4 regions of the Candidatus Pantoea communis genome follow, and region 4 is predicted to be linked to each of the others. Evidence: predicted binding sites of a transcription regulator. Region 4 holds the regulator's gene; each other region holds the start of a gene.
The links. Region 4 encodes Fur, which represses iron uptake genes when iron is present. Its sites were predicted from a motif close to ATAATAATGAGAACNACTATCAA; they were not measured.

Region 1 (7,526 bases), on a different contig from region 4:
TCCTGCAGCAGGGCGGCATGGTTGTGCACTGCATCCAGCTCCTGCTCAACGCTGCGTTCGGTGAGAAATCCGTCATGCCAGCCTGACACCAGTTGCAGTTGATGTTGTGCCAACAGCTGCTTCAATGCACCCGGCTCGCGCGGGAATATGCGACTTAGCTCGACGCCCTGAAATCCGGCCTGTTTCGCTTCCTTCAAACAGTGTTCGGCCGAGGTCCCTGCGCCGAGGTATTGCAGCACTTCATTGACCCAGGAGAGTGGGCTGACGCCGAGTTGAGGTGCGGGGTGACCTGTGCGATAAAACGCTTCTTTGATCATCGGTTATATCCTGTAGGGGAGATAGCGATGAAATTAGCGGATGCGATGTGCTGCGGCGAGCGGTTATTTGACGTAAAACCATCAAAATTTGCAGGCTTAACGTCAAAAAAATATTGATGTGATTTTGGATGGAAATTAATGGTTTAACAGGGAGATAGGAAAGCAAGTCAATAGGGGTGGCCCTTAGAAGGCCACCCATCAGGACTCAGAACGACAGGGTGACGCCAGCGTAATAGGCGCGGCCCGGTTCGTTGTAAGTTGAAGCACCTTCATCTTCACGATAAATGCGCTTATCAAACAGGTTGTTAATACCCGCATTAGCACGCAAATTTTTAGTGATGTCGTAATTGAGGTTCAAGCCGACAATGGAATATGGCTTAATTTCACGTTGTGAAAGACCTCCAGGTCTTCCCTCAATAACTGTTTCTGCATTTTGGCGCGGTTTTTGGCGGCCATACTGCGTCCAGTTGATATTGGCGCTAAGGCTATCAGTTGCTTGCCACTCTAATTGTGAGTTGATAGTAAATTCAGGAATGACCGATAGAGGATTTCCCGTCTTCTTACTTTCTGAACGGAACATGTAAGTCGCATTAGACCGCCACTCAAGTGTGTCCGCAATCAATGGAATAGTGAGGTTCCCTTCCAGCCCCTCTACAATGGCTTTGCCTCCATTCTCCCACTGAAGCACGTTGTAAGTACCATTGGTGTAGACGACATCAGTACCGGATACAATTTTGTTTTTGTAATCGTTACGGAAGTAGGTGATACCAGCGACATAACCCGCGTGGTTAAACTCTAGTCCCACTTCTTTATTAACGCTCACTTCAGGATCGAGATTGTCATTCCCTAATAAATAACATTGGGATAGGCCAATTGGACAGCCATTGCCACGTGTTGATAGTAGGTAGCCGGGAGTTGATTGATATAAGTTAGGCGCCTTGAATGCCCTCGCAATACCCGCTTTGAGCGTAAAATAGTCGCCCAATCCTTGCGAAATATTCAGGCTTGGACTCCAGTTAGCGCCAAAAGCATCATGATAATCAAAGCGTAAACCCGGAATAATTTCAGTGCTGTCAGTGGCGGCAATATTATCTTCAAAATAAAGAGAACTTATCGTGGCGGAGTTAGTACTGCTGCGCTGAGACGGATCGCCTGAACTACCTGGCAAGTAAAGGTTTGTACTTGCAGATTGCATTGAAGCAGGGTCATTAAGCTCATCGCGGTTCCATTCCGCTCCCAAGGTCACGGTTTGGTCCACCAATAATTCCAGTGGGAAGTTTATTTCTCCGCCAGCACGATAACTTTCCAGACGACTGGTCGAATAAACATTACTGTTAATCATCCCTTCAACACTTCCGGCAGTGCCTTCTTTCAAGCGAGTGTTATTGGTCTTCTCGTAGTTGAAATTAAGTTTGGATGTGCCCCAATCCCAGATACCGTTATGAGTGACGCCATAGCTCTGACGATATAAGCGGTTTGTTTCACTGCCGTACAGAGATTCAACTAAACCACCTGCACTGCTATTTCCATTGCTATTCTGCGTGTCGCCCGCATAGATATTGCCCTGACGGCTATAGCCGTAGGAGAAATCAACGATCTGAGTAGGGGTGATTTTCCATGACAGTACACCGTTAATATCTTTATTACGTACCCCTTCCCGTCCCGCAGCATAAGAGCCGTTTTGAGCGGTATTGATATCATAAGCATCCGCATCGGTGCGGTTAGTATTGCCATACAGACGCATGGTTAATGCATCGCCAGCCAGCGGGCCACTCAAATTGAAGTTGGCGCGACGCGTGTCACCCTCTTTACTGTTTTCGGGCTGATTGGTGAACAGTGACAGCGATCCATGCCAGTCATTGGTCGGGCGCTTAGTGATGATGTTCACCACGCCGCCAGCCGCACCGGAACCGTAACGCGCGGCGGCTGGGCCGCGAATCACTTCAATACGTTCTACCATCTCCGCGGGCACCCAGTTGGTATCACCTCGCGAGTCACGTTCGCCGCGCCAGCTGTAACGCACGGAGTTACGCGAACTGACCGGCACGCCATCTATCAGGATTAAGGTGTTTTCCGGGCCCATGCCGCGAATATCAATCTGACGGTTGTTACCACGACTACCGCTGGCCCCGTTACCGGTCAGGTTAACGCCTGGCATTTTGCGGATGATATCGGAGAGGTCGTTAACCGGTGGGCTTTTCTTAATGTCCTCAGCGGTAATAGTGGAAACGCCAGGCTGTTGTTTCAGACCCTGTTCTGCAGTGACGATCATCGATTCATCGTCAGCCAGTTTTTCCGTGGGTTCTGCGGCATAAGCAGGTGAGGTGAGCAAGGCTGCCACAATCAGTGCAAGAGGGCGCTTCCTGACATACAAAGTTACATTCACTTAAATCTTCTCCCTGAAGTATTAACATATGTAAGCAAATGCGCATGATAATGAGAATGTTTCTCATTGTATATGCGATAAACCGGCGTCTCCTTTTTTTCTCCATGATTGGTGCTAAATGCGGGGGAAACGTGAAGAAACGTAAAGCCAGAGTGACGTTTGTGCTTAAAAAACGTTGCGGAGGAAAAGCGTTCATCAAACTGTCATCAATTCCTTGCAAATCAGTAGACTAAAATCAGTGATAACGCACAGTAACTACATGGGAATCCGTTTAGCTTCGAGCCTGCACCAAAATGAGAGCTAAGGACTCGTATAAATTAAGGAGAAAGTGTGCACTGGATCATACAAACCTTTACATTCCTGCGGCTGATTTCGATGACCATTCCTCTGGCCAAAGTTAGCGAAAAGATGGATTTCTGGCTGCAACCTCAACATGGTGGCAACAGCTTTAGTTAGTTCACTCGACGCTCTACAGCTTCCGGGAGGACAGCTGGGATGGTATGGATGACGAACTGGGCGATAAGAAAGTGTCGTGGCAATACTGGCAGGCCGCCGAGCAGAATTTACCCGATACCGTTCCACGCCATGCGACGAAAGAGTTTGAGCCTATACGCAAACGCTTAGAACGATAATGTCTTGTTAAGAAGAAAACGATCATAAGCCATGGTAAAAGCAGGCTGTTGAATACCTGACTAAATCTGAATACCTCACTTCAAACCGCGCCATCGCTGGCGCGGTCATCCCCGTCACCACGGGCGCCGAGTTCTATTCCCGAAATCTGGCAATGGATATCCGTTTTTCGCATTTGTGATCGCTGCACATCTTACTGAGAATGGCTCCGGGACGTTCAGAGGATGAAAATTTCTTTCCGCCGAGAGGTGAGAAAGAAGAAAAATACATCGCTACCTCAACGCCTTTTCCCGACAGGGAAACATTTATATATATCAGGAGAAGGTTCCAGTGAAACTCGCCAAAGGTATCACCCTGCTTGCACTTGCATTGAGTGCGCACACCGCGTTTGCCGCCGATCAATCCGTCCCAACTGACAGCTCACTCCATGTTCAGGCCGACCCAACGCTAAAAAGCCTGCTGCCGGCGGATGTGGTTAAACGCGGCTATATCGTGGCAGGAACCAACCCAAATACGCCGCCAACGACCTTCTATAAAGAAGACAACAAAACGCTGGCCGGCCGTGAGATTGACGTGATGAACGCTGTGGGTGAGCGTTTGGGGATTCAGGTTCAGTGGCGCGACACCGGCGGCTTTGACAATATCATCCCAGGTTTGAAAACCGGTCGTTATGACGTTGCGCTCTCGAACATTAATGCCACCGCGACCCGCGCCAAAATTATCGATTTCGTCAGCTATTACGATGCCAGTCGGTTGGGCATTATCTCGCGTAAGGATGCCAACCTGGCATCATTTAAAACGCTGGACGATGTCTGTGGTAAAGAAGTTGGAGCTGGCTCGGGTACTACGCAAGTTACGCGTCTTGAAGAAGCCAGCAAGGCTTGTGAAGCAGCAGGCAAGAAGCCGATCAAAGTCTCTCCATTCCCGGATCGTCCTGCGGGTGTACAAGCTGTAGTGAGTGGTCGCGTGCCGATGTTCTTTGGTCCATATGAAGGCCTACTGTGGCAGACCAAAGTGATTAAACCGCTGACAATGAGCGGTGAAATCACCGTGAATGACGCACCCGTTTCTATCGCTTTCCCGAAAGATTCTGCGCTGGAGCCAGCTGTACAGGCTGCGCTGAACTCGCTGATCAAAGATGGCAGCTACAAAAAGATCCTCGACAACTGGGGTATCGGTTTTGGCGCAGTCAAAGAATCCAAACGTAATCAGGAAATCTTTCAATGAGTGATGTTCGTGACCACACCGACGATCTGCGGATCGTCGGCAAACGTTACTACGGACGCTGGCTGAGTGCGCTGGTAGTGCTGTTGTGCGTCGTGGCAATGGCGCACTCGATGATTAACAATCCACGCTTCGAATGGAGCGTGATTGCGGAAAACTTCACCGGCGAATCGATCCTGCAGGGCGTACTGATGACGCTGCAGTTGACCGCAATTTCGGTGGTGCTGGGCTTTGCTTTTGGTACGGTGCTGGCGCTGATGCGCCTTTCATCGAATCCGGTGCTGGTGGGCGTCAGCTGGTTCTACACCTGGTTCTTCCGTGGTGTACCGATGCTGGTGCAGCTGTTCCTGTGGTACAACATTGCCGCACTTTATCCGACGATTTCACTGTCGATCCCTGGATTAGGCGAGCTGTGGAGCACCCAATCTAATGCGCTGGTGAGTCCATTCAGTGCGGCGGTGATCGCGCTGGTGATGCATCAGTCTGCCTATGCCGCTGAAATTGTGCGTGCCGGCATCCAGAGCGTGGGCAATGGTCAGCTGGAAGCGGCGCGTGCACTGGGTTATCGCCCGGCGCAGATTTTCCGTCATACCGTGCTGCCGCAGGCAATGCGCGCGATTATGCCGCCCGCTGGCAACGAAATTATCGGTCAGTTGAAAACCACTGCCGTCGTGTCAGTCATTTCGCTGCAAGACGTGTTGTTCTCCGCGCAGATCATCTATCAGCGTACCTATGAAGTGATCCCGCTGCTGCTGGTGGCGACGCTGTGGTATCTGCTGATGACTTCGGTACTGTCGATTGGTCAGTTCTACGTTGAACGCTATTTTGGTCGTGGCGTTACGCGTCGAGAAAAACGCAGCCTGTTTAAATCCTTGCCAGGCTTCAGCGCGCAGAAACCTGAAAGGAGCGTAAGCAATGGCTGAAGCGATCGCCTTACGTAAAGTCACCAAACGCTTCTCTGGCGTCACGATTCTGGATGAAGTGAATCTGGATATTCCCGCTGGTTCGGTGACGGTGATCCTCGGTCCTTCGGGTTCGGGGAAATCCACACTGCTGCGCTGCATCAACCATCTGGAAAAACTGGATGGTGGCACAATTCGCATCGGTGGCGAAATCATTGGCTACAAACAAAAAGGCCAGGCACTGCACGAATTAAGCAGTGGTGAGATTGCGCGTCAGCGTGCGCAAATTGGCATGGTGTTCCAGCAGTTCAACCTGTTCCCGCACCGCACTGTTTTGCAGAACATCGTGGATGCGCCGATGCGCGTCAAAAAGCAAAACCGTCAACAGGCGACCAGCAAAGCGCTGTCACTGCTTAAGCAGGTGGGGCTGGCAGGGCGCGAAGAGGAGTGGCCGCAGAATCTTTCCGGCGGACAGCAACAGCGTGTGGCCATTGCGCGCGCGCTGGCGATGGACCCGGGTGTGATGCTGTTCGATGAGCCGACATCGGCACTGGATCCAGAACTGGTGGGCGAAGTGTTGCAAGTGATTAAGCAACTGGCGCACTCCGGCATCACCATGGTGATTGTGACGCACGAGATTGGTTTCGCGCGCGAGGTTGCCGACAACATTGTCTTTATGGAAGACGGCAAAATCGTGGCGGCCGGACCGACTCAGCAAGTCCTCGACGACCCGGAAAACGGGCGCGTAAGAAACTTTATTGCAACGGTGCTTTAAGCACCGTTTTTCATTTTTGATAGCCAGGAACAGTGATGACGCAAAAACCGGTAATGCACAGCGCCCACTGGGGCGCTTTTCATGCCCAGCAATCGGGCGACCAGCTCACTATCGAACCCTTTAAAGGCGATCCCGATCCCAGCCCGCTGCTGCAAAATTTCCGCACCGCTTTGAATCATCCGGCACGCGTCTCGCGCCCGATGGTGCGTCGTGGCTGGCTGGAAGAGGGCCCCGGCCCCGATCAGCGCCGGGGCAATGACGAATACGTTGCGGTTAGCTGGGAGCAGGCTTACGAATTAGTGGCGCGTGAATTGAAGCGCGTGGGCGACACTTATGGCCCAGAGGGCATTTTTGGCGGTTCTTATGGCTGGTCGAGCGCCGGCCGTTTTCACCATGCGCAAAGCCAGGTACACCGATTCCTGAACACCACGCTGGGCGGCTATGTGCGTTCGGTAAACAGCTACAGTTCCGGCTCTGCTTCGGTGCTGCTGCCACATATCGTCGGCGACATGAACGAAATTGCGCGGCGCGGCGTGAGCTGGGAAGAGATTGCTCAGCACAGTGAAATCGTCATCGCCTTTGGTGGTCTGGCGCTGAAAAACTCGCAGGTGGCGAGCGGTGGATTAAGTGAACACACCGAGCGCGGTTTTATGCAGCAGGCTGCACAACGCGGCACACGTTTTATCTCAGTAAGCCCATTGAAAAGCGATCTACCCGACGAAGCTAAAGGGGAGTGGCTGGCCTTGCGTCCAGGCACCGATGCCGCCTTTATTCTCGGTGTTCTGTCCGTATTGATTGAAGAACAGCTAACGGATGAAGCCTTCCTGAGTCGCTATACCGTGGGTTGGCCGGAAATGGTTGCCTATATCCGTGGTGAAGAAGATGGCACGCGACGCGATGCCGCCTGGGCGGCAGAGATCTGCGGCGTCAGCGCGGCCTTTATCGCTGATTTTGCCCGTCACTTACCCGGTAAGCGTGTGCTGGTCACCGTTGCGCATGCGCTGCAACGTTCGGAGCACGGCGAACAACCGGTGTGGCTTGGGCTGGTACTGGCCGCGGCGCTGGGCCAACCGGGTTTACCGGGCGGCGGTTACACCTATGCGCTGGGCGCGTTGGGTCACTACGGTAAGCATCACAACTTGGTGAGTTTCCCGGCGTTACCGCAGGGCAAAAATGGCATCGATCGTCTGATCCCGGTGGCGCGCATCTCAGACATGTTGCTCAATCCCGGCAAACCTTTCGACTACAATGGTCGCCGCATGACCTATCCGCATATTCGTCTGGCTTACTGG
Region 2 (7,526 bases), on a different contig from region 4:
AATGCACAACGTGCAATCTGTGCAGGTGCGCGTAAAAAGCGCCGTGAAAGGATGCTGGATGCCAGTGATATCCGCCTGTTAATGATGCACTTCCTCGCCAACGGTTCTGCGCATGGCTATGAGCTGATCAAGTCAGTGGAAGAGCTGTCCAAAGGGGAATATTCCCCCAGCCCTGGCATCATCTATCCTAACCTCACTTTGCTCGAAGAGATGGACGCGATCCGTGTGGTGGATGCGCATGCATCGCGTAAAGCCTACGCACTCAATGAGGGTGGTCGCGCATTATTAGCTGAGAACGGCGAGAATATTGCCAATATTATTGAGCGGCTGACCTCGCTGGCGATTCTGGTGAATAATCGCAGTATTCCGGAAGTCGAGCAGGCGATTCATCATATTCGCCACACGCTGAATCATCGCTTATCCCAGGAAGATATTTCGCCTGAGTCGCTGAATATTGTGATTAATGCACTGAACGAAGCGACAGAAAAAATCTCGAACAGTTAACAGGTTAAGGGCGCGTCTTATCGTGCCTTTATTATTGCCTGTGGTATTAACCTTTTTGCTACGAATTTAATTAAATAAAAACATCCCAACATCCATTATTACAGATATACCAAAAAGGTTTAGCCTGTAAATATAAACGGTAGTTTTTAACTTTTTTATTTGGCGCTACTTTTTCTCCATCGCAGTTAACGCGTTTATGGAGAGAAGTATGTCTGAAAATAAAACCCCAGCCGTGCACGATCTGCGCTCGGCCATCACTCTACTCACCAGCCTGAAAGGCGAGTTTGTCAGCACCGATACTGAAGTCGATCCACACGCTGAACTGTCAGGTGTTTATCGCTATGTCGGCGCGGGTGGCACCTGTGAACGTCCAACCCGCAAAGGTCCGGCGATGATGTTCAATAAGGTCAAAGGCTTCCCTGATGTGCGCGTGGTCACCGGTTTGATGTCGACTCGTGAGCGCGTCGGCCACCTGCTTAACTGCCCGCCTGAAAAGCTGGGCTTCCTGCTGAAAGATTCCGTTCACCATGCGATTGCACCGGTGGTGACCAGCACCAAACCGCTGTGCCAGGAAGTGGTGCACTATGCGGAAGATCCGGCTTTCGATCTGCGCACGCTGTTGCCTGCGCCTACCAACACTGAAGAAGATGCCGGTCCCTATTTCACCATGGGCATGTGCTACGCCTCGGACCCAGAAACCCACGAGTCGGATATCACCATTCATCGCCTGTGCATCCAGAGCAGTGATGAGCTGTCGATGTGGCTGACACCAGGCCGCCATATTGATGCCTTCCGTGAAAAAGCGGAAAAAGCCGGACAGCCGCTGCCAATTTCGATCAGTATTGGTGTCGATCCGGCGATTGAGATCGCCGCCTGCTTTGAACCGCCGACCACGCCGCTGGGCTACAACGAACTCAGCATTGCCGGTGCGCTGCGTGGCTATCCGGTGCAGTTAACGCCGTGCGTGAGCATCAATGAAAAAGCTATCGCCCATGCTGAAATCGTGATTGAAGGTGAACTGCTGCCAAACGTACGCGTGCGGGAAGATCAGAACACTAATACCGGTAAAGCGATGCCCGAGTTTCCGGGATACACCGGCGAAGCCAAGGATGCGCTGCCGGTGATCAAGGTGAAAGCCGTCACCCATCGTAAACATCCGATTCTGCAAACCACCTTAGGCCCGAGTGGCGAGCACGTTAGCATGGCAGGCATTCCGACGGAAGCCAGCATTCTGGATATGCTGGATCGTGCGATGCCGGGTCGCGTGTTGAACGTTAATGCGCACACCTCTGGCGGCGGCAAATTACTGGCCGTCATCCAGTTCAAAAAGGCCTCCGCAGTGGATGAAGGGCGCCAGCGCCAGGCGGCACTGATCGCCTTCGCCGCCTTCTCCGAACTCAAACATGTGATCCTGGTGGATGACGATGTCGATGTGTTCGATACCGACGACATTTTGTGGGCGATGCAAACCCGCTATCAGGGCGATGTCGATCACCTCACCATTCCCGGTGTGCGCTGCCATCCGCTCGATCCCTCACAGGTGCCGGAATACAGCGCCAGCATTAGCCAACAGGGCGTGACCTGCAAAACCATCTTTGATTGCACCGTGCCGTGGCACATGAAGGCGCACTTTGAACGCTCGAAGTTCAAAGAGGTGGATGTGAAACGTTTTCTTCCTGATTTTGAGTAAGTGAGGTAGCAGTGAGCAGAAGGCGCATTATCGTCGGCATTAGCGGCGCGTCGGGTTTTCAGTACGGCATGAAGGCGCTGCAGTTGCTGCGCGATCAGGATGTGGAAGTGCATCTGGTGGTGACTAAAGGCGCAGAAGTGACGCGTTCGATGGAAACACAATGGCAACGGCAGGATGTGGTGGATCTGGCCGATGAGGTGCACAGCATCAGCAATCTCGGCGCGTCGATCTCCAGCGGATCGTTTAAAACCCTCGGCATGCTGGTGGCGCCCTGCTCAATGAACTCGCTGGCATCGATTGCCCATGGGCTGACCAGCAATCTGCTGACGCGAGCAGCGGATGTGATCCTGAAAGAGCGGCGTCGGCTGGTGCTGATGGTACGAGAAACGCCGCTCAATCTGGCGCACATCCGCAATATGCAGTCTGTCACGGAGATGGGTGGGATTATTTATCCTCCGGTTCCGGCTTTTTATCAGCAGCCGCAGTCCGTGGATGAGATGGTCCATCACAGCGTGGCGCGCGCCCTCGATCTGTTCGATCTCGATGTGGGCAACCTCAAACGCTGGGGTGAAAAACATAACGATAAGTAAGGAGTAAATTATGGTAGTGGGACCCTTTGTCAACGGCAGCGCGGTGCTGATTGGCGGGCTGGTGGGCGCCTTTCTTGGCACCAGAGTGCCAGAGAGGCTGCGCATCGCGTTGCCCATGACGTTCGGCCTGTCGTCGATGGGCCTCGGCATTGTTTTGATCGGCAAGATCCACAGTTTACCGGCGGTGATTCTGGCGCTGATCCTCGGTGCGGCGCTGGGTGAATTCGCCTATCTGGAGCAGAAGATAGGTCGACTGGGAAATCTGGCGAAAGGGCTGGTGAGCCGTTTTCAAAGCCAGCCAGCAGAAGGTGGATTGAGTGGTGAAGCGTTCACTGAAAAGTATGTGGCGATCATGGTGCTGTTCTGCGCCAGCGGCACCGGCATTATTGGTGCCATGACCGAAGGCATGACCCACGATGCCAATATCCTGCTGGTGAAATCGATTATGGATATCTTTACGGCGGCGATATTTGCCACGCTGCTCGGTTATGCGGTGGCGGTGATTGCCATTCCACAGTTGATCGTGCAACTGGTGCTGGCTTCGGCGGCGGTACTGATTATGCCGCACACCACGGCACCGATGATGAGTGATTTCACCGCAGCCGGTGGGTTTGTGATGCTGGCGGCGGGCTTTCGTATCGCCGGGATCAAATCTTTCCCGGTGGCGAATATGTTACCGGCATTGGTGCTGGTGATGCCGATCAGTCACCTGTGGAGTATCTATATCCACTAAGCTTGCGCTCAGCGCGGTTGGATCGATTTCGGCCATGGTAAAGTAGCGCGAACAGGGCGCGGAGGGATTATGGATCTGAAACGATTGCATTATTTTTGCACGATAGCGGAACAGGGCTCGATCAGTAAAGCCGCGAAGCTATTGAACATCGCACAACCGCCGTTGGGAAAACGTCTGCAAGAGTTAGAACAGGAGATTGGCTCACCGCTCTTTACGCGCACGCCACGCGCCATGGTGTTAACCGAAGCGGGCAGTTTTCTCTATCGCCGCGCCTGCGATATTCTCAGCCAGGTGAACAGTTTAAAGCGGCAGACGGTCACCATTGCCACTCACAAGCAGCGTCGCGTCACCATCGGTATTTCCTACCTGTATCTGCGTTATTTCACCCCGATCCTGATGGATTATTATCAGAACCGGCCCGACTGGGATATCAACGTGGTGGTATCCGATTCCAGCCATCTGGAAGCGATGCTGGTCGATCAGCGTGTCGATATTGCATTGATGCAGGTGCCACACGATCGCCAGGCGTGGTTTGTGCGCGAACTGGAACCGATTGATACTATTGCCGTGGTTTCCACGCATTACAGCGCGATTCTGGCGGGAAAAACCCTCAACTTTACCGATCTCAACGGAATTCCGCTAATTTTGCTGCACCGCATTGGCGGTGAAGGCACTTATGAGATGCTGCGCAACACCCTGTTTAGCAACCTGAGTCACATCAATATCAGCATCAAAGTGTCAGAACCGCGTCTGGTGCTGGAGATGATGGAGCAGGGCTTTGAGGGCGCGGCTTTTCTACCGCGCTCGGAGTTCGTGCCGAGTCAGCACGGCAAATATCTGGCGTGCCCGCTGGCCGAACCGTTTGCCATTTATCATCCTGCCATCGTCACGCTGAGCACCGCGCAGGATCGCTTGTTGTGGCCGCTGGAACAAGAGGCTGAGGGTTGAGCCGTCGGGCACTATGTCTGGCGATTCTGTCATGTTCGATGCGACTTAAGGGCATGCGCATTGCTCCGCTCGGGGATTAACCCGGCTTCTTCTTATCCACGTGCCCTAACTCGCGATCTGGCCAGCAGAAATCACGCACGCGCTGTTTCAGCGCGGCCGCATCCGGGAATCCGCCTTCCTGTTTACGCTCCCAAATCACCGTGCCATCAATCGAGATTTCAAACACGCCACCCGTGCCAGGCTTCAGCGTCACCGCGCTCAAATCTTCGGCAAAAGTGTGCAGCAGTTCCTGCGCCATCCACGCCGAACGCAGCAGCCAGTTGCACCGCGTGCAGTAGTAAATCGTCACAGCCGGTTTTTGCGACATCAGGCGCCTCTTCTTAATTATTGATTATAAACAAGTTAACAAAATGTGCGGTCTAAGATACATCTTAGTGTAAAGTTTATTGATAATGATTACCAATTGCATTACATTCCTGACGAAATTATTTATTACATAAAATAAGTCCACACATTTTACGGTTTATTAACGCATATCGCGTTTTTTTGGCGGCAATCCAGTGAGCGAATACTAACAATTAACCAGGTATTTCGCGCATGTCTTCACTCTTTCAGGGAATGACCCAGCAACGTCTGTTTAAAGTTGCGATTTTGTCTTCCGCTATTCACGCCGCTTGCAGCTACGCGGCAAGCGACAACACAACACTTGCTTTATCTGCTGACAAATCCACCAGTGCAGAGCCGGTTATGACGGTAACTGCGCCGAAGCTGGAGAAACAAGCCGGTAGCAAAAGCACCATTACCGCCGCCGATATGCAGCGGGATGGCGGCAATGATTTCGGTACCATCATGCGTTACGAACCGGGCGTGACGGCAACTGGTGCAAGCGGCGGCTCTTCTGCAGGTAAAAGTGGCTTCGATCGCGCGGGCTACACCGGCTACAACATCCGTGGGCTGGAAAGCAACCGCGTCGATATCAACGTTGACGGTGTTTCTCTGCCGGATGCCACTGGCCGTAGCTACGTCAGCCGCGCCGGTTTGGATACCTTTGGTATTGGCCGCGATTACATCGATCCTTACATGTTTGGTCGCGTGGATATTGATAAAGGCGCGACTTCAGTCTCTCAGGCCAACACCGCCATTGGTGGTGCGGTATCGTTCCGCAACAAGACGCCAGACGACTACTTACATCCCGGTAAAACCACCTACTTTGGCTACCAGAGCGACTTCGATTCCTCAAACCGCAGCTGGCACAACGGCATCACTGCCGCAGCAGGCGATCAGGAACTGCGCGGTATCTTTGTTTACAGCCGTCGCGATGGCCAGGAAACGCAAAACAATGATGCGAGCCGTGGCGCCTATCCTGCCAACTGGCACTCTGACGCACTGCTGGGCAGCGTGGTGTGGGAGCCGAATGACGCGCATAAAATCACCGGTACCGCCGACTTCTACCATAAAACCAATCACACCCATTACGACAGCTGGGATACTTCAGGCAATACCGTTTACGGCACCGCACAGCAGCAGAGCGATACCCGTCGCTTCGGCCTGAGCCTGGCAGACGAGTACACGCCTTACAACGACTTCATCGACAGCCTGAGCACGCGTGTCTACTGGCAGCACACCGAAGCGCATGACAACACCTATATGCCTTCGAGTGCGTCAGCCTATGAAACGGTTTACTCGGACTACAACACTGACAGCTACGGCTTTGAAACCAACCTGGCTAAAACACTGGGTCGTCATGAGCTGACTGCCGGTTTAAATGGACGTCTGGAAAAAACCGAACGTCCATTCCGCCAGTCACCGACGCCTAGTACCTTCAGTGTAATCATGCAGCCTGAAGCAGACAGCCGCAGCTACACGCTGGGCGGCTTTGTGCAGGATAAGATCAACTTCGACCTGGATGGCCACAACTTTGCGGTGGTGCCGGGCGTACGTGTGGCTTACCAAAATACCAAGCCTGATAACCTCAGCAGCCTGACCAGCGGCAGCACCGTTCTAACCGAATCAGAAGTTGAAACGCTTTATGGCTCAGGCAATAGCGATACGCAGGTTCTGCCATCACTGGCATTCCAGTATGAGCTCACGCCAACATTGATGACCTATCTGCAATACAAGCGCGGCGCACAATTCCCGAACGCCAGCCAGCTGTATGGTTCATGGAACCTCGGTTCCAGCTATGCGGGTAGTCAGCAATATGCGCTGATTGGTAACCCGGATTTGAAAACCGAAACCAGCAACAACTTCGAATGGGGTCTGAAAGGACAGCCGACCGAAGGCGTGGTGATGAACACAGCGGTTTACTATAACGCTTATAAAAACTTCATTGCCTATAACCGTTACACCCGTGCCGGTAGCCCGGAGAAATTCACCAACGTTCCGAGCAACATTTACACTACTTATCAGTCAGAGAATCGCGATAAAGCCTATATCTATGGTGCTGAGTTGAGTGGGAAAGTGAATTTCGGCACCTGGTATCAAGATGTGCAGGGCCTGAGCGCACGCTTCGCCTTTAGCTACAACGAAGGTAAATCGAAGTCGAGCTACCTCGGTGACCGTTATGTCGATCTGGAGAGCGTACCGCCAATGAAAGCGGTGCTGGGCCTGGGTTGGGATGCGCCGCAGAACGAGTACGGTGCTGCTGTGACGGCTACTTTCGTGAAGGGCAAAAAAGCCACGGCGACCAACCGCCAGAGCTACACCAATACCGGTTCTGCACTGACCGATTCCACCACCGATTACGAGCGCGTGCCGGGTTACGGTATGGTCGATCTGACGGCTTATTGGCAGGTGGCTAAGAACGTCAAGCTGAGCGGTGGCGTGTATAACCTGACAGATCGTAAATATTGGGATTACCTGAGCAGCCGCGAAATGACCAGCGATACCGCACAGGATCGCAACGATATCGCACTGGCAACTCAGCCAGGCCGCACCTTCCAGCTCGGTGTGAACGTCGACTTCTAATCATTTTTTCGCCCTGCGTTCGCGCAGGGCCTTTTCATGGAGCAAGAGCAATGAACCCACGTTACGATCACTATCTGGCGCTGAAGGGCGAACA
Region 3 (7,526 bases), on a different contig from region 4:
AGTACTTAACGGTTTACCGTCCCCGCTATTCAGATCAAAGCCCATGGTCGGCGCGATGCGATCGAGTTTATCTAATCCCGGACCGTAGCCGTTGGAGTGCAGGATTAAGGAAGGTTCGAGCTGCGTCATCAGTTCCAGATTGGGTTCGGTGCGCAGGCCGAGATCGATGGTGCTGGCGGATAGCATCGGCTCAACAACCCAGATGTTGTAGTTGCGCAAATCAGCCACACCGAGCGGCGATACACCGAGCGCCATCAGTAGCTCAACGGGTAGCCATTCCAGCGCCAGGATGCGCTGCAGATCGGGTGTTGCCGCACGCAATGGGGCAACGTTCATCAGTGGCGTCAGTGCCAGCGCCGTCAGCAAGCGACGGCGTGAAATGTCGAACATGGCGAGGCCTCAGTAAACAAAACTGACGGGAGCACCGCCTTGTGGATGGGGCAAGATGCCCATCGGAATACCGTAGATATTGCCCAGCACATCGGCCTGCATGATGACATCAGGCCCGCCTTCCGCAATCATTTCGCCGCCTCGCAGCGCCACCAGACGGTCGCAATAACGTGCCGCCATGTTAATGTCATGCAGCACGGCAATCACCGTTAACCCGCGCTCACGGCTGAGTCGTTGAATCAGTGCCAGCACATCAACCTGATGTGCGATATCCAGCGCTGAAGTGGGTTCATCCAGCAACAGGCAGCGGCTATTTTGCGCCACCAGCATTGCCAACCACGCACGCTGGCGTTCGCCGCCTGACAGACTGTCCACCAGACGCCCGGCAAACGGTTTTAGTCCCACCAGCGTAATCGCTTCTTCCACGCGATCGCGATCTTCCTGGCCGTAGCGCCCGAGCGCCCCGTGCCACGGATAACGACCAATCGCCACCAACTCACGCACCGTCATCCCTTCTGCCGCCGGTAACTGCTGCGGCAAATACGCCACCTGGCGCGCAAAATCTTTGCTGCCCCAGTTCTCCACCGCATCACTGTTCAACAGCACCTGGCCTTCACTTGCCGCATGGTGACGCCCCAGCATTTTCAGCAAGGTGGATTTACCCGAGCCGTTGTGGCCAATCAACGCCGTCACTTTACCCGGCGCAAAGGTGAGTGAAAGTGGATGCAGCAACGTGCGTCCAGGTACGCGAAAGCTGACATTATCCAGCGTGAAGGTGGTTTCTTCGTGGTGCGGATGCTGCATGGTGATTCCTGGTTAATTAGCACAAAACCGATCTGATTCTGAAGGGGGCGGCCCTGAGGCCGCCCAAAATCACAACATATTCGCCCTGACGGATCAGAAGCGGAAGGTGGCGGTACCAACGATTTGACGTTCAGCGCCCCAGTAGCAAGCGTAATCACGGTAGCAGCTGGCAACGTATTCACGATCGAACAGGTTGTTGATATTAACACCCACAGAAGAGCCCGGCAGACCGAAACGGCCGAGGTCATATTTCAGCGCTGCGTCGACGGTGGTGTAACCCGCTACGTCGAAGTTTTGGTTGATGTTGTCGCCTGTTGAATACAAACCTTTGCTCTCGCCGATATAGCGCACACCCGCTCCCAGCGTAACGCCGGACAATGCGGTCTCGTGGAAGGTGTAATCGCCCCACAACGTGGCCATATGCTTAGGTACTTGCACCGGCGTTCTGCCTTTCAGCGTTGTATCTTCGGTGTATTCCGCATCGGTGTAGGTGTACGACGCCGTCATATTGATGTTGGCGTTCAGTGCTGCCTTGGCTTCCAATTCAACACCACGAGAACGGATTTCACCGCTCTGCACGCTAAAGTTAACGTTGTTAGGGTCGGTGGTCAGATTCTTCGTTTTTGTCAGCTGATAAATTGCACCAGTAACGACAATTGGACGGTCTTTCGGTACATACTTAATGCCAGCTTCGTATTGCTTAGCACGTGAAGGGTCGAAAGTTTGGCCGCTGGAGGTAGTCCCTGCTGTAGGGATAAAAGACTCGCTGTAGCTGAAATACGGTGCAATACCATTATCAAACACGTAGTTCAAACCGCCACGCCATGTAAATGCCTGGTCGTGATTCTTTTCTTCAACGTTTCCATTGCGATTGAGCGCGGAAGTCATCGCATAATCATAACGGCCTCCTAGCGTGAGCACCCAGCGGTTCCATTCCATCTGATCCTGAGTATATAAACCGGTCTGTTCTTGTTTATTTAGGTATTGGTAAATGAAAGGGGTTCCACCCAAAGTATCATTGCCATACTGAGGATTCACCGCGCTAATAGGCTCAGCACTATCGAAAGCAGCATTAATATCATTACGCGTGCGCTGATAATCCACGCCCATTAGTAAAGTATGGTCGACTGCACCAGTGGCAAACTTTGCTTGTACCTGATTATCCACAGCAAACTGATTGAGTTTTTCATCAGAAACTGCGGAGTTACGGTTGATTTGCAAAGTGTCTTCATCTAAACCAAAGCCATAAATACTGCGGTAATTGGTTCTTAAATCCGCATAACGCAGATTCTGGCGCACCGTCCAGGTATCGTTGAAGCTGTGCTCGAAGTTGTAGCCCACCATCTTGGTGTTGCGCGAAATCTTGTTGCTGTCTTCGCCTTCATCAAAGTTGGTTGGCAGTTTGTAGCTGCTGCCGTCCGGGCGGGTAATGCCGACCACGGTGCCCTGACGCGGCAACCAGCCGTAATAACCGGTTTCCGGCTCGTTCTGGAAATAGGTCAGCAAATCAAAGCGGGTATTGGCATCAGGACGCCAGCTGAACGAAGGCGCGATGGTATAACGCTTCTCTTTGTTCATATCCTGCTGCGCGTCGGCACTGCGAGCCAGCCCCGTCAGGCGATAGCTGTACACGCCGTCATCATCCAGCGATCCGCCGAAATCGAAGCCGGTAGAGAACAGGTTATCGGTGCCCATCTGGAACTGCACTTCACGCAGTGTTTCCTGCGTCGGGCGCTTGCTCACCAGCGACACCACGCCGCCTGGGTTGCTTTTGCCGTACAGCACCGACACCGGGCCACGCAGCAGTTCCGCACGCTCCAGGAAGTAAGGATCAATGGCGAACTCGGAGTAGTTATCCCCCTGCAGCTTCAGGCCATCAAGATATTGGTTAGTGTTGGTTTCGCTAAAGCCACGAATCGACAGCGCATCGATTACGCTTGAGCTGCCGCGGTTACCCGTCAGCACGCCAGCCGTGTAGTTAAACGCACCTTTTACGCTGGTTACAGCGTGCATCGCCATCTCTTCCTGCGTCACCACCGAAACCGACTGTGGGTTTTTCTCAATCGGCGTATCGGTTTTGGTGCCGGTAGCACTGTGCTTGGCGGCAATGGTAGGAGCCGGACCCCATGCGCTTTCCTGCGCGACGGTGTTGCCGCCATTGGCGGTCACCACCACGGTATCTTCTGCCAGCGCCTGTGCGCTCAGCGTACCCAGTGTTAAAGAAATCATTAAAGCGAGCGGACGACGGGAGGTCGCAGCACGTGCAGAACAAGGATTAGAATTTCGCGCATTCATAAAAAAGGATCTCTCGAAAAGGAAACGATGCAGGCGAATGAAAACGAGAATGATTATTAGACGCACGGATTTTAGGCGAAGTTTGGCGAGATCCGCAAGATGTAATGCCTGATGGCGGTGCGTTTGCGACCAGATCGTGCATGTCCATGATCGCGATTAATAAATCACAGGCATGAAAAAGGGCGCCGAAGCGCCCTCTGTTTTCTGCAGCTAACTATTTGCTGCCGAACATATCCTTGATCCAGCCTGCTACGCCATCAGCATCTTTCTGCTCACCCTGCTGCTGCTGAGGTGACTGCTGCTGAGGTTGCGACTCTTGCTGCTGTTGGATCTGCTGCTGTTGCTGGATCTGTTGCTGCTGTTGCTGGCACAGCGCGTTGGGATCCAACGTCCATACCGGCAGTGAACGCCAGGTGCTGCTGCCAGAACCACACACGAAGTTACCGGCAGAGTCGACGTTCATCTGCGTAATATCTTCTGGCGGTGTCAGCACCAGCGGCATTGGCGCCTGGTTGTCGAGATAACGGCGATAAATCTGCATCGCACCGCTTGCACCGTACAGCTTCGACGTCTGGTTGTTGTCGCGGCCAACCCAGGTGATCGCGACCTCTTTGCCATCAATACCCGCAAACCAGCTATCGATCAAATCATTGGTGGTACCGGTTTTACCCGCCAGATGAGCATTCGGATAACGCGCGCCCAGCGCACGGGCGGTGCCGTGATCGGCAACTTGCTGCATGGTGTACAAGGTCATATAAGCAGCCTGCGCCGGCTCAACGCGTTGCGCCTGCGGGAAGCTCTGGTACAACACCGTGCCATCTTCAGCAATCACCGAACGTACCGCCGACAGGTCGGCGCGGTTACCGCCGCTGGCGATCGACTGGAACGCCTGCGCCGCTTCGATCGGTGTCAGGTTAAGTGCTCCCAGTAACATCGCTGGCACCGGATTCAGCTGATCTTTTGGCACGCCCAGCTTCGTCCAGGTATCCACCACCGATGGCAGACCCAATGTCATCCCCAGATTTACGGTAGGCACGTTCATGGAGTTGGTTAAGGCATCCACCAGCATCACTTTGCCGCTGAAACGCTTGTCGTCGTTCATCGGTTTCCAGATGGAACCGTTCGGCTGTTTCAGCGCAATCGGCTCATCCGCCAGCCAGGTGTTCAGACGATAGGTATTCGGCTGGCTCAATGCGGTGAGATAGGTCGCCGGTTTAGCCAGTGAACCGATAGAACGACGCGCCTGCAGCGCACGGTTGTAACCGGCAAACTGCGGATCCGCACCGCCCACCATGGCTCGCACTTCACCACTGAAGCGATCCACCACCACCATCGCGGTTTCAAGGTCCTTCAAGCCACGCTGTTTTTTCAGCGCCGGGATGCCATCTTCAACCGCTTTTTCCGCCGCGTCCTGAGAGATAGGATCGAGCGTGGTGAAGATCTTCACGCCAGACAGATCTTTAATCTTGTCGCCCAGTTTGGCCTGCAACTCGTTACGTACCATCTGCATAAAGGCAGGCTGCGGCGTGATCACGCCCCCTTTCGGCTGCACACCCAGCGGACGCGCCGAGAGCATATCGTACAGCTCCTGATCGATGACGTTCTGCTGTTGCAGCAAACGCAGCACCAGGTTGCGGCGCTCGAGGGCCAGTTTCGGGTTGCGCCACGGGTTATACAGCGAAGCACCTTTCACCATGCCGACCAGCATCGCCTGCTGGTCGAGGCTCAGCTCATCGACGGGACGACCGAAGTAATACAAACTCGCCAGCGGGAAGCCACGGATCTGATCGTTGCCCGCCTGACCGAGGTAAACCTCGTTGAGGTACAACTCAAGGATGCGATCTTTGCTGTAACGCGCATCCATGATCACTGCCATGTAAGCTTCACGCGCTTTGCGCCACAGTGAACGCTCGTTGGTCAGGAACAGGTTTTTCACCAGCTGCTGCGTCAAGGTACTGCCGCCCTGTACCGCTTTACCGGCGGTGATATTGGCAAGGAATGCACGGCCAATCGAATACGGGCTAATACCATCATGCTCATAGAAGTGACGGTCTTCGGTCGCGATCAGCGTACTGACCAGCAGATCCGGGAAGCCCGCACGCGGCACGAACAGCCGCTGCTCACCGTTCGGCGATTGCAGCATGGTGATCAAACGTGGATCAAGGCGGAAGAAGCCAAAATCACGTCCGGTATCGAGGTTTTTAATCTCGCTCAGTTCGTTGTTGCTGAACGTCAGACGGGCGTTGATCTGCCCCTCTTTGCTGTCCGGGAAGTCAAACGGACGACGCAGCAGATCGATGGTGTTGCCTTTGACGCTAAATTCGCCCGGACGGGTAATGCGCGACACTTCGCGATACTGCGTCCCTTCCAGCAGCGCAATCATCTCTTTTTTGTCGTACGACATCCCCGGCTCAAGGCTCACCATGCGGCCGTAAACAGCGGCAGGCAACTGCCACACTTTACCGTCGATGCGGCTGCGGATTTCAGAGTCGAGATAGATGCCCCAGGCCACCATCACGACCACAAAGACCAGGAAAAGCTTAATTAACCAGCCTAACCAACGACGTTTGCCGCGTGGCGGACGTTTTCCTTTCCCTTTACCTTTTGGTGGCACCGGTGTGCTCTCCTCATCGTCTTCGTCAAAATCGTCCTGATCGATATCATCATCAAGCTCCCTGCGGCGACCCCGGCGCGCAGTGCTGCGCGGCGGCTTTGGCGCTTTTCCTTTACGCCCAATAGGTTCGCGATCGTTCCCAGACATGCTTTTATTCTCCAGGCATAGCTACGGCTACGGCCGTTACTCTAACTGCTTTCTCGTGCTGCGCATGGCAGAACCCTCTGAATTCGATCCACAGAGTGTCACGATGAAAATTTCTTGGTGCGCCTTGTCGGTAAGGCGTTTGCCGGATCGTCGGGCCAGGGATGTTTGGGATAGCGCCCTTTCATCTCTTTCTGCACTTCAGGATAGGCTCCGCGCCAGAACGCAGCGAGATCACGGGTGATCTGCAACGGACGCTGCGCCGGTGACAACAACTCCAGCACCAGCGGAATGCGGCCTTCGGCCACCGCGGGATTTTGCGCTTCCCCAAACATCTCCTGCATACGCACTGCCAACGCCGGAGGCTTTTCAGCATCGTAACGAATAGGCAGGCGACTTCCGGTCGGCACAGTGTAATGAGTTGGCAGCACAGTATCCAGCCGCTGACGTTGTGACCATGTCAGCAAATGTAATAATGCGCTGACAAGATTGACGGCCTGCAGGCTCCTGAGATCGCGCACGGAACCCATCTCGGGTAACAGCCAACGCTCCAGTGAGTCGAGCAGGCTCTCATCGTCCAATGGCGGCCACGCCTCTTCCGGCAGCCACTCGGCGGCACAATGCAAACGCAAACGCAGCTGTTCCGCTTCGGGGGGCCAGCCGAGTACCGAGAGCCCTTTTTCGCGGATCCAGCGCAACATCGCCGGGTGTAAAATCTCCGGTTCCGGTCGCGCCTGCGGCTGTGCTTTTAGGACCAGCGCACCCAAGAGTTCCCGTTTCCAGGCGCGCAAAGTCCCTTTCTCCTCATCCCACTCCACATCAATGCGCTGTGACACCAGTTCAGGGCATTGCTGGCGTAACGCACTTATCTCTACCGGCAGCGCCAGTAACATACGGGCTTCGGCGGCACTGGCGCCCTGTAACAGGGTCGGCGCGATTAACCACTCATAGCGGCTCAGGCCATCCTGTTCATCCAGCATGGCGCCAATACCGTTAGCCAGCTGATAGCGTGCGCTTTCGCCTCGCCGCTGCGCCAGCCGATCGGCAAACCCCGCTGCCAGTAAAGAGGGGAACAGATCGGGATTGACGCTGCCGCCGCTGGCATTGAGTCGCTGCTGCCACTGACGGGCGCGGCGTTGCCAGTGAGGCTGAGGCCGGTTGAGTGCATCACGCAGATCTGCGCTACCGCTACGTGGCGGATCTTCCAGAATCGCCACCAGTAAGGCGGCACTGGCGATCGCATCCTTATCCTGTGCCGCGCACAAGATGGCCGTGAGGC
Region 4 (7,526 bases):
GGAGACCAGGGTTTTACCCACCGCCACATCTTTGCCCCACTGCGGGCGATGCTGGAACAGGTAGTTGATCGCTACAGCCAGATAATGGTTCGGGTTCATCAGGCCAGCAGGCGTGACGATGCCGTGACGGTCGTAATCCGGGTCGTTACCGAACGCCAGATCGAACTTATCTTTGTACGCCAGCAGACCCGCCATCGCGCACTCAGACGAACAGTCCATACGCACCACGCCATCTTTATCCAGATGCATGAAACGGAAGGTCTGATCGACCGCATCATTAACAATGGTCAGATCCAACTTATAGTGCTCAGCAATACGCTGCCAGTAAGCGATACCGGAGCCACCTAATGGATCAACGCCGATTTTCAGGCCCGCTTTCTGGATTGCCGGGAAGTCAATGACTTCAGCCAGACCTTCAACATAGGGCTGAATCAGATCCTGCTCAACGATATGGCCGCTTGCCCAGGCCTGATCCAGCGGCAGACGTTTCACGTCTTTCAGTTCGCCTTTGATCAGCTGGTTAGCGCGATCTTCCACCACCTTGGTGACGTTGGTATCAGCCGGACCGCCGTTTGGCGGGTTGTACTTGATGCCACCATCTTCTGGCGGGTTGTGTGAAGGCGTGATGACGATACCGTCCGCCTGCGCGCCACCGCGTTTGTTGTGTTCCAGAATGGCGTTGGAGATCGCCGGCGTTGGCGTGTAGCCATTATCCTGCTGCACGATCACATCTACACCGTTCGCCGCCAGCACTTCCAGCACCGACAGAATCGCCGGCTCAGACAGTGCGTGAGTATCTTTACCCACATAGCACGGACCGGTGATGCCATTCTTTTTGCGCTCTTCTGCGATGGCTTGCGCAATCGCCAGAATGTGCACTTCATTGAAGCTTTGGCGTCCCGCGCTGCCGCGGTGGCCAGAAGTGCCAAATTTCACCGCATGGTCCGGGTTAGCCGCATCGGGCTTCAGGACGTAATACTGCGAGGTTAATTGTGCAACGTTAATCAAATCGCTCTGCTGGGCAGGCTGCCCGGCACGGGGGTGATTGGCCATTGGCGCTTCTCCCTGACGCTTCAGTTTAAATGGTGCCGCGAACTTTCTCTGTCAGTTCCTGAGGGAACTGCATCGCCAGCATGATGTGTTCCACCATGCTGCATTTGCGGCCTGTATTGGTATTGGTGATCACCCAGTACGGTGTGCCAGGAACGTGCTTCGGCTTAGTATGGGTGCCATTTTGCAGCAGCGTATGCTCGTCACCCGCAAAATAGACGCGAGTGCGGCCCTGCAGCGAGGCAGTCGCATCAGCAAAGGCTGCTGGATCAAGACGATAGAGCGTTGACAGTACCAGCATAAAGCGATTAACCGCCTTATTCTGCTCAGCATACTGATCAGAGAGCAGCAGTTCACGCACGGCGCGTACGCGATCCTGAGGACGCGCTTCGCTGCGCACTGGCTGCGCTTCCTTGACCGAAGCCGAAGCCGCAGCGACAGGTGCAGTCGGTGCGGTCTGGCCCGCGGTAAACTTCAGCATGCGGCGCAAAATATCCGAGGCGCTTTCACCAATGTGCTGCGTGTGGCTGGCAATATAACGGTAGAGTTCTTCGTCAACTTCAATCGTTTTCATCTTATTCCGTACAATTCTGGCAAATGACAGAACCACGCTTTATTGCAACGGCCTTAGCAAAATCGAGCTGTGCAAAACGTGAGCGGGCTCTAACATAAGGATTATAAAGTTAAATCCGTGGCAGCCGATAGCGCTGGCGTCGTTTCAGGGCAAAAGTCGGAATATGCCCTAATGCCTGGCCGGCTGGCTCCTGGACAGGTGAATCCATGATACCCTAAGCCAAGGTCACAACCGTAAGAACTTTAGCCATGATTTTGAACGCCCGTCTGCAAACTGAACAATCTCCCCCTGAAGCGTCCCCGATTCTGTTAATTCATGGCCTGTTTGGCAGCCTGGATAACCTTGGCGTGCTGGCACGCGGCGTACGGGATGCTCGCCCCACGTTACAAGTGGACGTACGCAACCATGGTTTATCTGAGCGCAGTGAGGTGATGAATTATCACGCCATGGCGCAAGATATCGTTGAGACGCTGGATGCACACCAGATTGAACGCGCTGGCGTGATAGGCCACTCGATGGGCGGTAAGATCGCCATGGCACTGAGTGCCGTGGCCCCCGAACGTATTGAGAAGATGGTGCTGATCGATATCGCGCCCGTGGATTACCAAACCCGCCGCCACGATGAAATCTTTGCCGGTATTCGCGCCGTCACCGCCGCGGGTGTGACGCGTCGCAGTGAAGCGGCCGAGGTGATGCGCCAACATGTCGCCGAAGAGGGGGTGATTCAGTTTATCCTCAAGTCCTTTGTCGAGGGCGAATGGCGCTTTAACGTGCCGGTGTTGTGGGACAACTACACCACGATTTCTGGCTGGGAAGAAGTTCCCGCCTGGCCACATCCCGCATTGTTTATTCGCGGTGGCGATTCTCCTTACCTCGACAATCAGCACCGCGATGCACTGCTGCGTCAGTTCCCGCAGGCACACGCACACGTGATTAGCGGGGCCGGTCATTGGGTCCATGCCGAAAAACCTGATGCGGTTTTGCGCGCAGTTCGTCGTTTTTTTAACCTGTAAAAGCAAAAGCTTGCCGTATGCGGTTTAGGGTTGGCGTCGCGGATGGCGCTGGAGTATGATGTCGCGCTAAAAATTTGCCGCGGATGATTTTTTCGCCGCGGTCGGGCCGATAATGTATAAATCGCGCAGCGCCTTTCCGCCGTTCGCGCCCACTCAGTTTCACTAATCATGGCAAAAGAACAGACTGACCGTACCACGCTTGATCTTTTTGCAGACGAGCGGCGTCCTGGTCGACCCAAAACCAGCCTGCTGACACGTGACGAACAGTTGCGTATCAACAAACGTAACCAGCTCAAGCGCGATAAAGTGCGAGGGCTGCGTCGTGTTGAGCTGAAAATGTCCAGCGAAGCGGTTGACGCCCTGAACACGCTGGCCGAGCAACAAAACATCAGCCGCAGCGAATTGATTGAACAAATGCTGCTGGCGCAACTCAAACTGTCTTAGCGCGCTGACCGCACGCAGGAACACAAAGTTCAGGCTTTACTCGTTCCGCCCTTTTCAACGGTCTGCTATCATTCGCTAACATGTGCAGTCAATTGACTTACTTTCACAATCAGGCTTTAAGAGGTTACTTAACCCATGGCAATCGTAGGCATTTTCTTCGGCAGCGATACCGGCAACACTGAAAACATTGCAAAAATGATCCAGAAACAACTGGGTAAAGATGTCGCCGAAGTGCATGACATTGCTAAGAGCACTAAAGAAGATCTCGCAGCGTTCGACATCCTGCTGCTGGGCATTCCTACCTGGTATTACGGCGAAGCACAGTGTGACTGGGATGACTTCTTCCCTACGCTGGAAGAGATCGACTTTAATGGCAAACTGGTGGCGCTGTTTGGTTGTGGCGACCAGGAAGACTACGCAGAATATTTCTGTGATGCGATGGGCACGATTCGCGACATCATTGAACCAAACGGCGCGGTGATTGTGGGCCACTGGCCGACTGAGGGCTATCATTTTGAAGCCTCAAAAGGTCTGGCCGATGACAAACACTTCCTCGGCCTGGCGATTGACGAAGATCGTCAACCTGAGCTGACCAACGAACGTGTTGATGCCTGGGTGAAACAGATTTTTGATGAGCTGCAGTTAAAAGAGATCATCGAAGCCTGATGCCTCGCCTCCCCAATGTGAGCGCTGGCTCACATTGGGACAAAGGAATTTCCTATAAAAATAATAGCTACGGTTTTTTAACTTTTCCCCGCAAATCTGTAGAATACCCGCAATGGTCATCCGCTTATTCCTCTGATTGTTGACTGAGGCTGAGTGAAATGGAAACCCAAACCACACCGTTCCGCGCTGACGTAGGCGATGTTTATCCTTACGACTTTTGTTGATTTGCGCGATACCCCGGTTTTCATTTCACTGCTTGAGTTCTATAATGAGACGCAAATGAGAATACGTGTGACCTAAACATTCAAGGCCCCTGCGCCGTAAGTGACATGCAAAGTAACAGGACAATATCCGAATGACTGACAACAACTCCGCATTGAAGAAGGCTGGCCTGAAAGTCACTCTGCCAAGATTGAAAATTTTGGAAGTGCTTCAGGGACCGGGCCCCGAGTCCCATCACGTCAGTGCGGAAGATTTGTATAAGCGCCTGATCGATATGGGCGAAGAGATTGGCCTGGCAACGGTATATCGCGTTCTTAACCAGTTTGATGACGCGGGTATCGTCACCCGTCATAACTTCGAAGGCGGCAAATCCGTATTCGAACTGACTCAGCAGCATCACCATGACCACTTGATCTGCCTGGATTGTGGCAAAGTGATCGAATTCAGCGATGAATCAATCGAAACGCGTCAGCGTGAGATTGCCACTCGCCATGGCATTAAACTCAGTAACCACAGCCTGTACTTGTACGGCCACTGTGCACTGGGAGACTGCCGCGAAGACGAGACGCTCCACGATAAGTAATTGAGTGTGCTATGCAATATAAAAAAACCGGTGCTGGTCACCGGTTTTTTTATGCCTGTTATCAAGCGATAAAGGTCTCGTGGAGGTAGCGCCAGCGAGGAATGGTGGTGCTGCAATCCAGCACAGCCAAAGAGATGCGCGTTTGATGGGTGCCGTTCAACATCTGCAGTTCACGATACTGAATCGTCACTTCCTGGCTCTGTTGAGAAATGATGGCATGCTCACTGGTGGCAATGCGCAGCCCTTCCCGCTGACCGTGCAGTTTGCGAAACAGCACTTCGGTCTCATTCAGATCCAGTTGCTTACCCAGCGGCGTCACCATTTTGAAATCCGGGTGAAAGTGTGACAAAAGCAGTTCCATGCTGTCATCACTGCCTTCTACCTGGTTAAAAACACGTTCAATAAGCTGATGTAATACCACCACACTATGCTTAGCTTCCAGGGCGAGACTTGTCATTTTTTTTCCTTTGATAACCCGCAGAGCTCTATTTAGAGCGCATAGCCTACCTGAAATACAATTTTTCACACTCGCAAATGGGTTAATTTTGCTAAAGTCAGAATTGTCGCAAAATAGACAACAAGCTCAGCTTGCCGCCTTCAGCATAATTGATTGCCCGTGGCGAATTACAGGCAATAAAAAAGGGCGATTGCTCGCCCTTTCATGATCATATTGTGCAATCGACGAAAGATATTACTCGCCAATCTTCGCGAAGGTATCGCGCAGTCCAACCGTGCGGTTAAACACCAATTTACCCGGCTGTGAGTAGACACTATCGGCACAGAAATAACCTTCACGTTCAAACTGATAAGCTGCGGTAGTGGCCGCTTCACGCAAACCAGACTCCACGAAGCCCTGTTTGATCTCCAGCGAGTTCGGGTTAATGGTGGTGAGGAAATCCTCAGCCGCCGCGGGGTTTGGCACGCTGAACAGACGGTCGTAAAGACGGAACTCAGCTGGCAGTCCATGAATGGCGGAAACCCAGTGGATCACACCTTTCACTTTGCGACCATCCGCCGGATCCTTGCTCAGGGTGTCAACATCACAAGTGGCATAGATGCAGGTAATGTTACCCTCTTCGTCTTTCGCCACACGCTCAGCACGAATCACATAAGCATTGCGCAGACGCACTTCTTTGCCCAGAACCAAACGTTTGTACTGTTTGTTGGCTTCTTCACGGAAGTCAGCGCGATCGATCCACACTTCACGGCTGAACGACACTTCACGCGTGCCCATCTCCGGCTTGTTTGGATGATTAGGCATGGTCAGCGTTTCTTCGTGGCCGGCGGGCAGGTTTTCGATCACCACTTTCAACGGGTCAAGTACCGCCATCGCGCGTGGTGCGTTCTCATTGAGATCGTCACGAATACAGGATTCCAGCGACGCCATCTCAACGATATTGTCCTGTTTAGTCACGCCGATGCGGCGGCAGAATTCACGAATCGAGGCCGCGCTGTAACCACGACGGCGCAGACCTGAAACGGTCAGCATGCGGGGATCATCCCAGCCTTCCACCACTTTCTCGGTGACCAACTGCGTCAGCTTGCGCTTCGACATCACCGCGTATTCCAGATTCAGCCGCGAGAATTCGTACTGGCGCGGATGCTGCGGAATGGTGATGTTGTCCAGCACCCAATCGTAAAGGCGACGGTTGTCCTGGAACTCCAGCGTACACAATGAGTGGGTAATGCCTTCGATCGCATCCGAAATGCAGTGCGTGAAGTCGTACATCGGGTAGATGCACCACTTGCTGCCGGTCTGATGGTGATCGGCAAACTTAATACGGTACAGCACCGGATCGCGCATCACAATGAAGCTGGATGCCATGTCGATTTTGGCACGCAGACAAGCTTTACCTTCCTCGAAACCGCCATCACGCATTTTCTGGAACAGCGCAAGGTTCTCTTCCACGCTGCGGTCGCGGTACGGGCTGTTTTTACCCGGCGCAGTCAGGGTGCCGCGATATTCACGGATCTCTTCAGCAGACAACTCATCAACGTAAGCCAGACCTTTATTGATCAGCTCAACGGCGTAGTTAAACAGTTGGTCGAAATAGTCTGAGGAGTAACGAATGTTGCCGCTCCACTCAAAGCCCAGCCATTGCACGTCACGCTTGATGGATTCAACGAACTCCAGGTCTTCTTTCACCGGGTTAGTATCGTCAAAACGCAGGTTGCACTGTCCTTGATAATCTTGGGCGATACCAAAGTTCAGGCAGATAGATTTCGCATGGCCAATATGCAGATAACCATTGGGCTCAGGCGGGAAACGGGTATGCACACTGCTGTGCTTACCGCTCGCCAAGTCTTCGTCGATGATCTGACGAATAAAGTTCGTTGGGCGGGCTTCAGCCTCACTCATCTCAAAATCCTCAAAACAATAGCGGGTGATTTGTACCACGAAGTAACGGAGTATGATCCACAAAGCGCAGGAGGGAAACAACCGTTTGTTGGTCGTTTTAAAACAAAAAAGGCAGGAATTGCTTCCTGCCTTCTGGCTAAATCACAAGGACTTAGTTTTTCACTTCATACAACGGTGTCACACCTGCAACCACTGAACCGCTGGCCAGCAGATTCAGTCCGGCGAAATCATCGCTGTTGCTGACCACCACCGGGCTAATCATTGAGCGCGCGTTGGCGTTGAGGAAGTCCAGATCCATCTCCAGAATCGGCTGACCGGCAGTGACGGTTGCTCCCTCTTCTACCAGACGTGTGAAGCCTTTTCCTTCCAGCGCCACGGTGTCCAGGCCCATGTGCACCACGATCTCAACGCCGTTAGCGGCTTCCAGACAGAACGCATGGTTGGTGTTAAAGATTTTCACCACGGTACCGGCAATCGGTGCCACCACGGTTTTGTCGGTTGGCTTGATTGCCAGACCATCGCCCACCGCTTTGCTGGCGAACGCCTCATCCGGCACCGCGTCGAGCGCGACAATCTCACCGGTCACCGGTGCCACCAGCGTAGCAATCACCGCTT

Region 1: F3J37_RS15305 (TonB-dependent siderophore receptor) is a predicted target of Fur. The motif match lies at 2,748-2,770, and genes of this name have one in related genera.
Region 2: F3J37_RS07440 (TonB-dependent hemoglobin/transferrin/lactoferrin family receptor) is a predicted target of Fur. The motif match lies at 4,912-4,934, and genes of this name have one in related genera.
Region 3: fhuA (ferrichrome porin FhuA) is a predicted target of Fur. The motif match lies at 3,527-3,549, and genes of this name have one in related genera.

Annotation. Positions count from the first base shown of each region.
Region 1 is NZ_VWXC01000011.1:21,222-28,747, forward strand. Features, by position in the region: gene iolE (myo-inosose-2 dehydratase) at 1-317, opposite strand, end outside; gene F3J37_RS15305 (TonB-dependent siderophore receptor) at 523-2,691, opposite strand; gene F3J37_RS28380 (hypothetical protein) at 3,034-3,159, shown strand; gene F3J37_RS28385 (hypothetical protein) at 3,204-3,335, shown strand; gene F3J37_RS15315 (ABC transporter substrate-binding protein) at 3,664-4,560, shown strand; gene F3J37_RS15320 (amino acid ABC transporter permease) at 4,557-5,480, shown strand; gene F3J37_RS15325 (amino acid ABC transporter ATP-binding protein) at 5,473-6,234, shown strand; gene F3J37_RS15330 (molybdopterin-dependent oxidoreductase) at 6,270-7,526, shown strand, end outside.
Region 2 is NZ_VWXC01000004.1:16,189-23,714, forward strand. Features, by position in the region: gene F3J37_RS07410 (PadR family transcriptional regulator) at 1-504, shown strand, start outside; gene F3J37_RS07415 (UbiD family decarboxylase) at 713-2,194, shown strand; gene F3J37_RS07420 (UbiX family flavin prenyltransferase) at 2,206-2,784, shown strand; gene F3J37_RS07425 (DUF554 domain-containing protein) at 2,795-3,517, shown strand; gene F3J37_RS07430 (LysR family transcriptional regulator) at 3,587-4,465, shown strand; gene F3J37_RS07435 (Rdx family protein) at 4,542-4,832, opposite strand; gene F3J37_RS07440 (TonB-dependent hemoglobin/transferrin/lactoferrin family receptor) at 5,063-7,432, shown strand; gene F3J37_RS07445 (hemin-degrading factor) at 7,483-7,526, shown strand, end outside.
Region 3 is NZ_VWXC01000010.1:172,095-179,620, reverse strand. Features, by position in the region: gene fhuD (Fe(3+)-hydroxamate ABC transporter substrate-binding protein FhuD) at 1-390, opposite strand, end outside; gene fhuC (Fe3+-hydroxamate ABC transporter ATP-binding protein FhuC) at 400-1,194, opposite strand; gene fhuA (ferrichrome porin FhuA) at 1,288-3,489, opposite strand; gene mrcB (bifunctional glycosyl transferase/transpeptidase) at 3,704-6,250, opposite strand; gene hrpB (ATP-dependent helicase HrpB) at 6,349-7,526, opposite strand, start outside.
Region 4 is NZ_VWXC01000005.1:63,970-71,495, reverse strand. Features, by position in the region: gene pgm (phosphoglucomutase (alpha-D-glucose-1,6-bisphosphate-dependent)) at 1-1,053, opposite strand, end outside; gene seqA (replication initiation negative regulator SeqA) at 1,079-1,624, opposite strand; gene ybfF (esterase) at 1,873-2,637, shown strand; gene ybfE (LexA regulated protein) at 2,806-3,081, shown strand; gene fldA (flavodoxin FldA) at 3,217-3,747, shown strand; gene fur (ferric iron uptake transcriptional regulator) at 4,103-4,552, shown strand; gene F3J37_RS08830 (hypothetical protein) at 4,614-5,009, opposite strand; gene glnS (glutamine--tRNA ligase) at 5,244-6,911, opposite strand; gene nagE (N-acetylglucosamine-specific PTS transporter subunit IIBC) at 7,063-7,526, opposite strand, start outside.